DNA from 4 places in the Ralstonia flatus genome. Region 1 is predicted to be linked to each of the others. Evidence: predicted binding sites of a transcription regulator. Region 1 holds the regulator's gene; each other region holds the start of a gene.
The links. Region 1 encodes FNR, which switches genes on or off when oxygen is low (the NO sensors DNR and NnrR bind a similar motif). Its sites were predicted from a motif close to TTGATNNNNATCAA; they were not measured.

Region 1 (3,329 bases):
GATGGTGTCTGCGGAAACATCTTCGTCGAACAGCTTGCGCAAGTCATTGACTCGCAACGGGTCCTGCGCGCAGATCAGCGCGGTCTCGAGGACGATCTTCGCCTCTTGGGTATTCATCGGGTTGAGCGGCTCGTCATTGCTCGCGCGCGGCAAGTCGCCGTCACGCTTGAGGTTTGTCGTCCCACCGCGAAGCACGCGGCATTTCTGAATGCTGTTGCCCACCCGGGCCTGGCGCGCGAAGGCCAATTATTCAATTGGGCCTTGCACCGAAACGCAGTGGCTATGCCCGCAAAGTAGGGCCGGAGGAGCGAGTTGATCCGGTGCCGGTCAGGCACCACAAGGGCAATTTCTTCCGCCGCCATGGGGACGGATACTGCGCCGGACGACTGTCAACGAAGAATGGCAGCCCGCCCGAATCGACTGTCCAGGGTGACTTTACCGCTGGATGGCATCGCTTGGCGCCGCGCTTGGGATTGTTAATGTGCGCGGGTGGCGAATCGAATTGTTGTCGATTGTAGGGCAATTTCCCGCGGCGCCGCAACCGGGAAGATGTCCTAGCCGCCCGTCCCAGGCAGGATGGCGATTTTCGCGTGCTTTAAACGCCTACAGTACGAGACAGAAGCCGTGTGCGTTGAGCATCTCCGGCAGCCAGATCGCGTGCACCAGGCCCCAGATCCCGAACACGGCGATAGCGACGCCCGCCGCGCCGCGTGCCCACCGCTGTCGCGACAGGCCGCGCAGCCAGCCGGCCAGACCGGACATCATCAATAGATTGGGCAGCGTACCGGCACCAAAGGCGAGCATGACGACCGCCCCGGAGGGGCCGTTGCCTGCCAACAACGCCACGGCCAATGCGCCGTAGACCATGCCGCACGGCACCAGGCCCCAGGCCAATCCGGTGATATACCGGCGCAGCAACGGCGGCCGACGTTGCAGCCCGCCGCCTAGCGTGGCCGCCACCCGAGACAGCGCGCCGGCGACGCGACCAAGCAGCCGCTCAATCCACACGCTGCGCCACGTATCGGAGGCGGAACGCACGAGCAGCAGAACCCCGTAGGCAAGTAACAAAGCGCTGGCAAAGGCAAACAAGCCGCGCTGGATCGGTAGCCACTGCTGGCGCCAGATGGTCGCGCCCATCGCTCCCATGATGGCGCCGAGCAACGCATACGTGGTCAGTCGCCCCGCATGCATGACGACCTGCTCGAACCACAGCCGGCGACGCGACACAATTCGCACCGGCACGGTCCCGCGTTCCGCCGCCAGCGCGATACCGCTGCACATCGCCAGACAATGCACACCACCAAGCAGTGCAATTAGAAAAACACTCAGAAGCGCCGCGGCACTCATCTTTTTGACGCTCTTTTGATATGGGCTAAGGTTTTCGTTTTGCTGTGGCGAACTCAGCGTAATTGACGCGTTTTGCCGCATCGGAAATGTCCGACGGCAAGAAGGTCGCCGCTATAATAAGTTGAGTTGCACCACAAGAATTACTCATTTCACTTTCTGGAAATCCAGTCGCCCCGCCCGTGCTCACTCGAATCGCACTTACTGACCAAGCCTCGCGCTGCTCCACCTGTGTACTCGGGCAAATCTGCCTTCCGGTGGGGATGAATTCCGACGACGTGCGCAAGATGGACGATTTGGTCGGCGAGCGCATCCGTATTAAGAAGGGGCAATCGCTCTATGCTTTGGGCGAGCCGCTTGAAGCCGTGTACGGCATTCGTTTCGGCACGCTCAAAACCCATCTGACGCTTGAAGACGGCCGTCACCAGATCACGGGATTCCACCTGCCGGGTGAAATCGTCGGGCTCGATGGCATTGGCGACATGCGCCATGTGTCGGACGCGACTGCGCTGGAAGATACCGAAGTCTGCGTGGTGCGTTACGACGAGCTGCAACAGCTTTCGCGCCGACTGCCTTCGCTGCAGCATCAGTTCCTGCGCATCATGAGCAAGGAAATCTCGCAGGATCACCTGATGCTGCTCACGCTCGGGTCCATGCGCGCAGAAGAACGTCTCGCGGCTTTCCTGCTCAATCTTTCCAAGCGTTCGGCGCAGCGCGGATATTCCTCGACCGAATTCGTACTGCGCATGAGCCGCGAAGAACTGGGCAGCTATCTGGGTCTGAAACTCGAAACGGTCAGCCGCCTGTTTTCGCGCTTTGCCGAAGCGGGCCTCATTCAGATCCGCCAACGCCACGTCAAGCTCATCGACCTGGCCGGCCTGCGCCAGGTGATGAGCGGTCAGGCCGCCTGAGTTACCGTCCATGGCGCCCGCTCACACGAGCGGGTGTTCGTGCGCTTCCAGTTTGCCGATACCTGGCGATACATAGAGCGTCAGCGCGCTCGACAATCCGCACAGCAACCAGAACACAAAGAACGACACGGTGTAGACCGCCTGGGCCGACACCGTGATCTGCTCGCCGAAAAAACGCAGATCGGCAGGGTCTACCACAGCGAAGACCACAAGCTCAGCCAGCGCGGCCGACAGAAATGCCGGCCACAGAATCCACATCAGCAGTCGACGCTTCATCGGGCCTCCGCGGGCATGGCATGCGCGGGCGCCGCAGCCGGCTTCTCGACGACCAAACCGCGCCGCACAACGTTATCGTGAATGACGGCATCCGGATGCGAAGCCGCCAGCCAGATCGTCACGCCACAGCCGATGATGGCGACGAACGGTCCGGCCATCAGGAGCCACGGCCAGGGCTCACGCCACCAGGGGCGTGCGGGTGCTGAAGTTTGCGTTGCGTGCATCGTTGCCTCCTGTTGGAGATGCCGCTCGTGCCACGCTAGCGCGGCACAATGAAGCTTGACGGCTCGCGCAGCACGAGGCTGCCATTGCCGTGATCTGCCTGAATGACGAAATGGATCTTGTGCGAACCAGGCGTTGCGTCGTCAGCGGGTCGACGCACGCGCACCGGCACCAGACGATTGGCGGCAGGCGGCAATTCCAGCGTGGTCGATTCGCCTCGACCGCCTTCCACGTCCAGTTCCGGCATGCCTTCTGCGGTGATGGTCACGCGCAAGGGTTGCTCGGAGGCGTTCATCAACTGCAGGCGGTAAACGTTCTCGATCTTGCCGCCATCCACTTCGCGCGCAAGGGCACCACGATCGCGGATCACATCCACCTTGAGCGGCTGACGCATCATCAGGGCCACGATGAAGCCAATGATGAGCGCGAGCATGATCGCGCTGTAGATCAGCACGCGCGGGCGCAACAGATGCCGGCGCGCCTCTTTCGGGCTGAGCCGATCGTGCATGGCCCGCTCCGATGTATAGCGGATGAGGCCGCGCGGGTAGCGCATCTTGTCCATGACCTGATCGCAGG
Region 2 (3,329 bases), on a different contig from region 1:
CAGCGGCCGATGCTCCGCGACGATGGCATGTCCTGCCTCGTGGAATGCGATAGTTTCCTTCTCCTTCGGATTCATCACGCGGTTCTTTTTTTCCAGGCCGCCGACGATCCGGTCAAGCGCCTCGTCGAAATCTGCCATCTCGACCATTTGCTTGCTCTTGCGCGCGGCAAGGAGCGCGGCTTCGTTAACCAAGTTGGCAAGATCGGCACCTGCGAACCCCGGGGTCCGTCCGGCGAGTTTAGTCAGGTCGACCTCAGGAGCGAGGACAACGCCCTTGACGTGAACTTTGAGAATCTGCTCCCGTCCCTTGAGGTCAGGCCGGTCCAGTGCGACGTGGCGGTCAAAGCGACCGGGGCGAAGCAGGGCGGGGTCCAGTATCTCGGGTCGGTTTGTGGCGGCCATGATGATGACGCCTTTGTTGCTATCAAAACCGTCCATCTCGACCAGAAGCTGGTTCAGTGTTTGTTCGCGCTCCTCGTTGCCGCCGACCGCATTCAGTGCTCGCGTCTTTCCGAGTGCGTCAAGCTCATCAATGAAGATGATGCAGGGGGCTTTGGTTTCGGCTTGCTTAAAGAGATCGCGGACCCGTGCTGCACCCACACCAACGAACATCTCGACGAAGTCGGAGCCGCTCATGCTGAAGAATGGCACGCCGGCTTCGCCTGCCACGGCCTTTGCCAATAAGGTCTTGCCAGTGCCCGGGGCCCCAACCAGCAGCACGCCCTTGGGAATTTTTCCGCCCAGGCGCTGGTACCGCTGAGGATCTTTCAGGAAGCTAACAATCTCCGACAGCTCCTCCTTGGCTTCGTCGATTCCAGCCACGTCGGCAAAAGTCACGCCGGTCTCCTTTTGCATGTAGACCTTTGCCTTGCTCTTGCCAATTTCCATCATGCTGCCGGCGGCGCCGCCCACGCGCTTGATGAGAAAGCTCCAGATACCGAAAAAGATGACGGCCGGCACAACCCACGAGAGGATCGTGCTCAGCCATTTGTTGTCGGGCTGCCCGACGAAGCGCACCTTTGCCGCTTCGAGCTCCTGCACCAGCTCAGGATCGGCCACTCGAAGCGTGGAGAAGGCGTGGTCGCCCTTTGCCTCTCGGCGGATTTCCTCGATCTGCTGCTTGGCAAGGAGATTGTCGATACCTTCTGTCGAGAAGGTTCCGCTGATAGCCTGCTCACCAATAGCCACGTCCTTGAGCTTGCCAGCCTTCAGTAGGACCTTGAAATCGCTGTATGGGATCGTCTCGACATGCCCCGACACGAAGAGCGTCTGGATTGCAAGCATGGCCAGTATGGTCACGAGCACGTACCAGAGGGAGAACTGTTGCTGTCGCGGTTCCATGGGATTCTTCTCCAAGTCGACCTTATTGAAAGTGAGTCTGGTCTCCAATGCTGGGAAGGTTGGTGGGCGGCCTGGGTAGGCGCCGGACAACCGCGCATTGGTATGCGTTCCCAGTATTGACGCTTGGAAATCGCCGAGGTTGACCTTCATCAACCCGCGACATTGGGGCCGCGCGCGCGGGCGCAAGCGCCGTGGCTTCTCCATGGTTGTGCCCAGCCGATAGGGGATGTGTCGCGGAAAGCAAACATGACAAATCCATTACGGCGGCATGAGACTCAACAGCAACTTGCGCTGGCGCAAAGTATCGATCGCATACCCACCTAAAGTATTCCCAAGTCGCGTTGCTCATTGAGCATCCACACAGAATCAGAGGATTCCATGGCTGAGGTAACGAAGAACGAGCACCGTAGCGCATACCTGGTTGGCAGCGGCATTGCGTCATTGTCGGCTGCCGTGCTGCTGATTCGCGACGCAGGCTTCAAGGGGGAGAACATCCACATCTTGGAGGAACAGCAGGTGGCCGGTGGTGCGCTCGATGGCTCCGGTGATCCGCACAAAGGCTATGTAACTCGGGGCGGTCGCATGTTCACCGAAGAGACTTATGTCTGTCTGTGGAACGTGCTCGACAGCATTCCGTCGCTGGATGATCCGAAAATCAGTGTCAAGCAGCAGGCCTGGGCCTTCAACGCCGAATGGCGCTCGGATTCACACGCCCGGCTGATCGACGGGCAACGCCGTATCCTCGACGCTGCCGATCTGGGTTTCAACCTCCATGACCGGTTGGAGATCATGCGATTGCTGGCCACGCCAGAAGGGCTGCTGCATACGCTTCGCATTGAGGACTGTTTCTCGCCGCACTTCTTCGAGACCAACTTCTGGGCCATGTGGCGTACGACCTTCGCCTTCCAGAACTGGCACAGCGCGATCGAACTCAAACGCTATATGTTGCGCTTCTTGCAGGAGTTCCCGCGTATCCACACGTTGGCCGGCGTACGGCGCACGCCGCTGAACCAGTATGACGCGATCGTGCGGCCGATGGAGCAATGGCTGAAACAGCAGGGTGTGGTGTTCGAATATGGCACAAAGGTGGAGGATGTCGACTTTGTTGAAACCGGTGACGGCCGGCGAATTGGACTGCTGCGCGTGGTGCGCGGCGGACAGCCGATGGCCTATGACGTGCGGCAAGAGGATCTGGTGCTCATCACCATCGGCTCGATGACCGCCGACGCGTCTTATGGGGACGACCACCATGCACCGGAACTGGTGCGCGACAAACGCGATGGCGCCTGGACTCTGTGGGAGACCATGGCCCGTAAGGAACCTGGGCTCGGGCGGCCGAATGCGTTCTGTGGCAACGTCGACGAAAGCAAGTGGGAGTCGTTCACCTTGACGATGCGCAGCCCGGCGCTTGTGCACCGGATTGAGACCTTTACCGGCAATGCGCCAGGCACCGGCGGTCTGATGACGTTCAAGGATTCGAGTTGGCTGATGTCGATCGTCGTGCCTCACGCGCCGCACTTCGCCGGACAGCCGAAAGACATGTACACCCTGTGGGGCTACGGGCTCTTCGTGGACAACAAGGGCGATTACATCGACAAGACGATGGCCCAGGCAACCGGCCAGGAAATCCTCACCGAGCTGCTGCACCATTTGCATTGCGAGGACATTCTTGACGAGGTCTGTCGTACCACCACTGTGATCCCGGTGATGATGCCGTACATCACCAGCGAATTTGAGCGCCGCGAGCCTTCGGATCGGCCGCCAGTGATCCCGCACGGAGCGAAGAACTTCGCGCTGCTTGGGCAGTATGTTGAGATCCCTCAGGACGTAGTGTTCACCGTCGAATATTCGGTTCGCGGCGCGATGCACGCGGTTTATGGGCTGCTGGGCTTGAAGAACGAGATCCCGGCCATTTACCACGGGATTGCTGACCCAGGCGCTGCGTTTGCGGGCCTGAAGACGTTGTTGAGTTGAACCGTCGGACGGTT
Region 3 (3,329 bases), on a different contig from region 1:
TCGATCTCGAAGGCCCTCTCGCTCCCTACGCCGCGCATTCGGCGCAGACGCGCGGCCGCGTCCATGCCGAGCCACCGTCCACGTCGCGCACCGAGTTCCAGCGTGACCGCGATCGCATCATCCACAGCACCGCGTTCCGCCGGCTCGAATACAAGACGCAGGTCTTCGTGAATCACGAAGGTGACCTGTTCCGGACGCGGCTCACGCACAGTCTGGAAGTCGCGCAGATCGCCCGTTCGATCGCGCGTAGCCTGCGCCTGAACGAGGATCTCGTTGAAGCGATTTCGTTGGCACATGATCTGGGCCACACGCCGTTCGGCCATGCCGGGCAGGATGCGCTCAACGATTGCATGAAGCCGTACGGCGGGTTCGAGCACAACCTGCAGAGCCTGCTCGTGGTCGATCGGCTGGAAGAGCGCTACGGCGGTTTCGACGGGCTGAACCTGACGTTCGAAACGCGCGAGGGCATCCTCAAACATTGCGCGCGCAATAACGCGGCGACGCTGGGTGACTTGGGGCGGCGCTTTCTCGAAGGGCAGCAGCCTTCGCTGGAAGCGCAACTCGCCAACCTCGCCGATGAGGTCGCGTACAACAACCACGATATCGACGACGGCCTGCGCTCCGGCCTGATCACGCTGGAGCAACTCGAAGACGTGCCGCTGTGGGCCATCCATCGGCGCGAAGCCGAGGCGGCATTTCCGGACGTCAGCGGCCGACGCCTGATCAACGAAACTATTCGTCGCATCATCAACGCGCTGATCGTCGACCTGATCGGCACCACGCGGGCGGGCATCGCAGAAGTTGCGCCGCAATGCATCGACGATGTGCGTGCCGCACCGGCGCTCGTTGCCTTCTCCGAGCCGATGCGCGAAGAGGCGCGGGCGCTCAAGCGTTTCCTGTTCGATAACCTGTATCGGCATTACCTCGTGATGCGCATGGCGGCCAAGGCGCGCCGCATCATCGACGACCTGTTCGGCGCGTTCATGGATGATCCGCGTCTGCTGCCGCCGCAATACCAGGCGAAAGCCAACCCTGAAGAGCAGCCGCGCTGGATTGCGCATTACATTGCCGGCATGACGGATCGCTATGCCATCAAGGAGCATCGCCGCATCTTTGCGGTGGATGCCGTTTGAGCGACTGCGCCGCCGGTCGGCTACTCGCTTGCGTGGCTCCCGGCCATCAGGCAGCGGATCTAAACCGAGCGCCCAAAAAAAATGCCCGGCCGCCCCAACGCATGCCGGGCCGAACGCGCCAACCACCGCCGACGAGCGCCCCCGCCGTCGACGGCCCCTGCGGCACGTCGGTAAAAGTCGATCAGGACAGTGTCGGTTCGCTGATCGTCCTCCCTTAAAAGCGATAGCCCAGGCCGACGCCCAGCAGCCACGGGTCAACCTTGACCTTGCTGATGGTCTGGCCGGCCATCTTCACGTCGGCGCTGATCCAGGTCTTCTTCAGGTCGACGTTGAAGTAGAGGCGTTCGGTCAGGCGATAGTCGAAGCCGACCTGCAGCGCCGGGCCGAAGCTGTTTTTACTGAGGTCGAGCGGACCCACGCCCGGCACCTGCAGATTCACATTGGAAATGCGCGTGTAGTTGATGCCCGCACCCACGTACGGCTTGAAGCGCGACTCGGGCGTGAAGTGATACTGCATCGTCAGAATCGGCGGCAGGTGGCGGAAATTGCCGATCTTTGTCGGGCCGCCCAGCGCACTTTGCATGACGGTCACGTCGTGCTGCTGCGGGTACGTCAGGATCAGCTCGGCCGCAAGGTGCGGCGTGAAGAAGTACGAGATATCCAGCTCGGGCAGAACCTTGTTGTTGATCTGAATGGCATCCGCCGGAATGGCAAGCGCCGGCACCGCGTCGGATTTGTTGGCGGCTGTCAGGTTGACGGCGCGCAGGCGCACCATCCAATTGCCGGTGGCGGGCGCCAAATCGGTGCTCTGCGCAAATGCGGCCGGGCTGAATCCGGCGGCAAACATGCCGGCGGCTGCGGCGACTGCGGCTAGGCGGTAAAAAGCCATGAAACGCTCCCTCTCGTGTTGTCTCGTGATGTGATGGGAGCCAGTCTCGCGGGGAAGTTGCCTGTCCGATTTGCTTGGGATCAAGTTGGGCCGGTCGCAGATGGCGCATCGGGCCGCCGATTTGACGGCACGCAAACTTCGCCGTTGCGGCCCGACGACAACGTCATGCAAGCGTTTGCGCTATAAAAATTGGGGACAGATTCGCGTGCTCCGGCTACGATGGTGCTTTTCTTCCCCGTTTTTTCCCATGGCTCGCCTGCCTCGTCTCAGTCCAATCGATGTCCCGGTGCACGTGTTGCAGCGCGGCAACAATCGCCAGACCGTCTTTCGCGGCGACGACGACTACGCGTTCTATCTCGACACGCTGCGCATGGCGGCCCGCGAGCATGACTTCGCCATCCATGGGTTTTCGCTGATGCCGAATCATGTCCATCTGGTGGGAACACCCAAGGTGGCGGACAGCCTGTCGCGCACGCTGCAGGCCGTGGGGCGGCGCTATACGCGCTACTTCAACGCTGCGGCGGATCGCAGCGGCACGTTGTGGGAGGGGCGCTTCCGATCGACGGTATTGGACCCCGCCGAGTGGGTGCTGCCGGTCCTGTTGTATGTGGAGTCCAACGCGGTGCGCGCGGGGCTCGTCAGCACGCCTGAGGAAGATCGATGGAGCTCGTATCGTCACCACGTCGGCATCCAATCCATTCCGTGGGTGAGTGACCACTATTGCTATTGGCGGCTTGGCAACACACCGTTCGAGCGGCAGTCGCGATACCGGACGTTGTGGCATGACGGTTTGGGTTCAGACCAGCTGACGCAGATCCGCCAGCATGTGCACAGCGGTTGGCCGCTTGGCAACGAGGCGTTTCTCGCCACCTTGGCGCGCACCGGAGGGCGTCGGGTTGCCCCATTGCCCAAGGGGCGACCGCCTCGTCGCGCCGCAGAAGTGGGAATGGAGAACAGCGCGCGCATCGAATAGCGGCGGCGACGCCGTCACGCAGACGGCATCAATCGCACCGATTTTGATCTGTCCCCATTAATAAACCCGCACTGATGTCGTGCATTTATTAATTTGTTCCGACCCCATTTAAAAAATTTTGCCTGTTACGGGCCACTCTTTTATATTCGTTTCACCCCGCATTCATGGTGCGGCGCGCCATTGCCTGTCTGCCACCGCATCCGCACCTTCGCGAGGGCCTTCCACGGCGCGTTGCACCTACAACCTCGGAAGATCGCCGTGGAACAACATTCCTTCCCCATCACGCCGTCGGCGCCGTCGGCCCAGGGTCTGTATGACCCGACCAATGAACACG
Region 4 (3,329 bases), on a different contig from region 1:
GTCAGTGCGACATCAGCACCGGCACGGTCATCGTCTTGAGCAGCGTGCGCGTCACCCCGCCGAGCACGAGTTCACGCAGGCGGCTATGCCCGTAGGCGCCCATGACGATCAGGTCGGCGTTGAAGTCGGCCGCTCGCGAGAGCAGCAACTCGCCGATGGCGGTGTCGGAATCTGCGCAATCGGTCTCTTCCACCGTGGCATGAATGCCGCGCGCGTTCAGCGCACGCGCAACCTGCCCCACGGTGGTTTCTTCGGCCCAGTGCTTCGGCTGGGTGCTGGTGATCTGCAGCACGTGCGCGTTCGCGCCTGCCATGATGGGCATGGCGTCGTGCAACGCCCGGGCCGATTCGCGACCACCGCTCCAGGCCACCAGAACGCGCTTGGGCAATGTCGTGAAATCGCCGGCGTACGGCACAACCAGCACCGGGCGGCCCGACTCCAGGATCAGCGTTTCCACAAAGTCGCCGGCGACAAATTCGTCGGGTTCATCGTGGTTTCGTTGTCCGACCACCAGGAGGTCGGCTTCCCGCGCTTCGCGCAGCACGAGCGCCACGGGGTCGCCCTCCACTGCGCGCCACTCGGTTTCCACCGGAAGCCCTTCGGTCGCCAGGCGAAAGCGCGCGTGCACGGCATCGCGGATGCTGTCGCGCCGGATTCGGTCTTCCTCCAGATAACGTGCAGCGTTTTCCATCATGTAGAACCAACTGACGCTGGGCGCAAAGCTCGCATAGATGCCGACAAGTTTGGCGTTGTGTGCCCGCGCATACTGGGCCGCAAGGTTGAGGCGGTGCATGGCGCGTTCGCTGCGGTCCAGATGCACCATCACGCTGGTGTAGGTCATGGTCAGATTCCGGTGTCGTGTCAGAGAGGGGCCGCGAGCTAGGCGATGACGGCATTGCTCAGCGGTTCTGTCGCTGCACGCCGTGTTTCTGTCGGCACCGCACGAACCAGCAGCACAGGCAGTGTGCTCATGCGCACAACGCTCTCGGCAACGCTGCCCAGGAACAGCCGGCGAAAGCCGCGTCGCCCATGCGTGCCCAGCACCAGGGCTTGAGCACCGACGTTGTGGGCAGCCTGTTCAATGGCCGTGCCGATATCGAAGGTTCCGATGGGATCGTCGACCACCACGCTGTGGACATGCACACCGGCCTTCTCGGCCTTGGCACGCGCGTCGGCCACGATTTGGTTGCCCTGTTTGACCAACGCTTCGGTAAAGGCGCCCACATCGACATAGCCGACGTCGTACATCAGATACGAGTTGTCGATGATGTGCGCGATGACCAGTTCGGAGCCGAGCTTTTGGGCAAGCTGGATAGCCTCGTCCAGCGCCCGATCTGCGGTAGGGCTGCCGTCCACCGCTACCAGAATCCTGTCGTACATGATGTGCCTCCATCGAATCCGTCGTCTGCCCCATGCGGGGTTGCTGAATTCCATGTTGGACCACCCGGCGGATCGCCCCTTGATTTACATCAGCGTTTGGCTCGCCAGATCGGCCGCCAATGGCACTTGATCTGCCTCAATGAGTCGGGCGCACCGCTCGATAGACTCGTCCGCTAACGGCTGTCCATCTAAGGCAGTCACAGAAAGCTCACGGCACCTTGTGCGGGATCAACTTCTGACACCGGCCCGTTCTTATAGTGAAAACCTACGCGCATCGAGTTCAGCATGAGGGTCGACGAGATTTTGCTCCCACCGCATCGTCCGGATCCGGGCAACCGCGACGCTGGCTGCAACGGAACTGCGATTGCAGCGAACCGCCGTTTCATGTGCCGCCCAATCTGATTCTCTAAATCGTCTTTCCACCGCTTCCAGGAGCGCTGCCATGTTCACCAATGTTGGAACCGCGGACCGTGCCGTCCGCATCTTGATCGGCCTCGCCATGATCCTGCTGGCGTTTTTTGACAAGGTTCCCGCATGGGTGGGCTGGGTGGGGTTGATCCCTCTGGCCACCGGGTTGATCCGCATGTGCCCGCTCTATTGGGTGCTGGGCATTGGGCGGGATTGACTAGGCGACAAACCAGCATGCCGCCGCGCCGCAACGGAGCCGTGATGTTCCCGGATGCGCGCGGCCATGGCCGTCCTGCAGGTGGTGACGCAAGACCTTTGACGCGCATCAACAGCCCCGCCGCCACGCTGTCTACGCTGTTTACACGCGGTGCCCGACTGCGCAACGCCTTGGAGACCACCATGTATCAGCGAATCCTGCTCGCCATCGACGGCAGCCACGCGTCCTACCTCGCGCTGCACCAGGCCATTGTGGTCAGCAAGGCGACGGGCGCGGAGGTCGAAGCCCTCTTCGTTGCCGATAGCAGCGACATCACCTTCGACATGGTCGGCGCGGACTCGATTGCCTACGCCAAGCAGGTCGTCAACTACGGCCGCGACACGCTTGCCGAGGTCTCGAAGAAGCTCGACGCGGCGGGCGTCAAGCATTCGACCAAGCTGCTCGAAAAATCCATCGCGCCGGGGCAGATCTCCGCAACGATCGTCGCGGAGGCCAACGAGACGGCGACGGACCTGATCGTGCTCGGCACCCACGGCCGGCGCGGGCTCAAGCATCTGGTGCTCGGCAGCGTGGCTGAAGGCGTGGTGCGCAAGACCAACAAGCCGGTGTTGATGGTGCGCAGCGAGGTCGAGGAGTAAGGCCACAGCCTTTCCCGATCGTCTGACGCCGCCCGTCCGAGCTAATCGGCGGGCGGCAAAGTCTTGCTCAAAGCGCTTGCGCACCTGAGTGCACTCGGCCCTTCCATCCGGGTCCAAACCGACGCCGCCTCCTTCTGCGTCAATTTGACCAAGGCGCGTTTGTTACTTTCGGTTCCAAAACGCAGCCAAATCCTCATCCCAGTGGTCGATGCATCGGCTTGGGGCCATTGCCCGCGAGCCTGCCCACCAATACTGCGGCCTGCGACAGGCGTGCGGAGCGCATCACTCCAGAATCCTGCCCGCCCAGATACACTCGACCATGGAAGACTTTCTCTCGCACCTTCATCCCGAACGCCTGAACTTCATCTGGGACGCCTTCAGCCGCCTCGCCGTCAGCCTGTGCGCGGCGATGCTCATCCTGTTTCTCGGCTGGTGGATCTCCAAACGCATCGGCCGGTGGCTCAACCGGCTGACCAGCGGCCAGACCCGCGTCGACGCCACACTCACGCCCATCCTCTGCGACATCGCCGTCTGGGGCATCCGGATTCTCGCCATTGTCGGGGCGCTGTCCCGGCTGGGCATTGAAACGGCCAGCATCATTGCCGTACTGGGCGCGGCGGGCCTTGCCATCGGGCTGGCGCTGCAGGGCACGCTGCAGAACATTGCGGCTGGCATCATGCTGCTCG

Region 2: the regulator FNR is predicted to act here: its motif matches at 1,481-1,494, upstream of R2676_RS16760 (oleate hydratase).
Region 3: the regulator FNR is predicted to act here: its motif matches at 2,093-2,106, upstream of R2676_RS18105 (OmpW/AlkL family protein).
Region 4: the regulator FNR is predicted to act here: its motif matches at 1,460-1,473, upstream of R2676_RS24070 (universal stress protein).

What each region holds. Positions count from the first base shown of each region.
Region 1 covers NZ_CAUDLI010000003.1:62,347-65,675, forward strand. The annotation lists gene scpB (SMC-Scp complex subunit ScpB) at 1-117, opposite strand, end outside; gene R2676_RS07305 (sulfite exporter TauE/SafE family protein) at 604-1,347, opposite strand; gene fnr (fumarate/nitrate reduction transcriptional regulator Fnr) at 1,527-2,255, shown strand; gene R2676_RS07315 (hypothetical protein) at 2,277-2,531, opposite strand; gene R2676_RS07320 (FixH family protein) at 2,528-2,755, opposite strand; gene ccoG (cytochrome c oxidase accessory protein CcoG) at 2,791-3,329, opposite strand, start outside.
Region 2 covers NZ_CAUDLI010000007.1:66,463-69,791, reverse strand. The annotation lists gene ftsH (ATP-dependent zinc metalloprotease FtsH) at 1-1,341, opposite strand, end outside; gene R2676_RS16760 (oleate hydratase) at 1,720-3,315, shown strand.
Region 3 covers NZ_CAUDLI010000008.1:74,932-78,260, forward strand. The annotation lists gene R2676_RS18100 (deoxyguanosinetriphosphate triphosphohydrolase) at 1-1,133, shown strand, start outside; gene R2676_RS18105 (OmpW/AlkL family protein) at 1,348-2,022, opposite strand; gene R2676_RS18110 (transposase) at 2,270-2,995, shown strand; gene R2676_RS18115 (glutamate synthase-related protein) at 3,254-3,329, shown strand, end outside.
Region 4 covers NZ_CAUDLI010000013.1:129,832-133,160, reverse strand. The annotation lists gene R2676_RS24075 (universal stress protein) at 2-841, opposite strand; gene R2676_RS24070 (universal stress protein) at 880-1,380, opposite strand; gene R2676_RS24065 (YgaP family membrane protein) at 1,823-2,005, shown strand; gene R2676_RS24060 (universal stress protein) at 2,188-2,643, shown strand; gene R2676_RS24055 (mechanosensitive ion channel family protein) at 2,963-3,329, shown strand, end outside.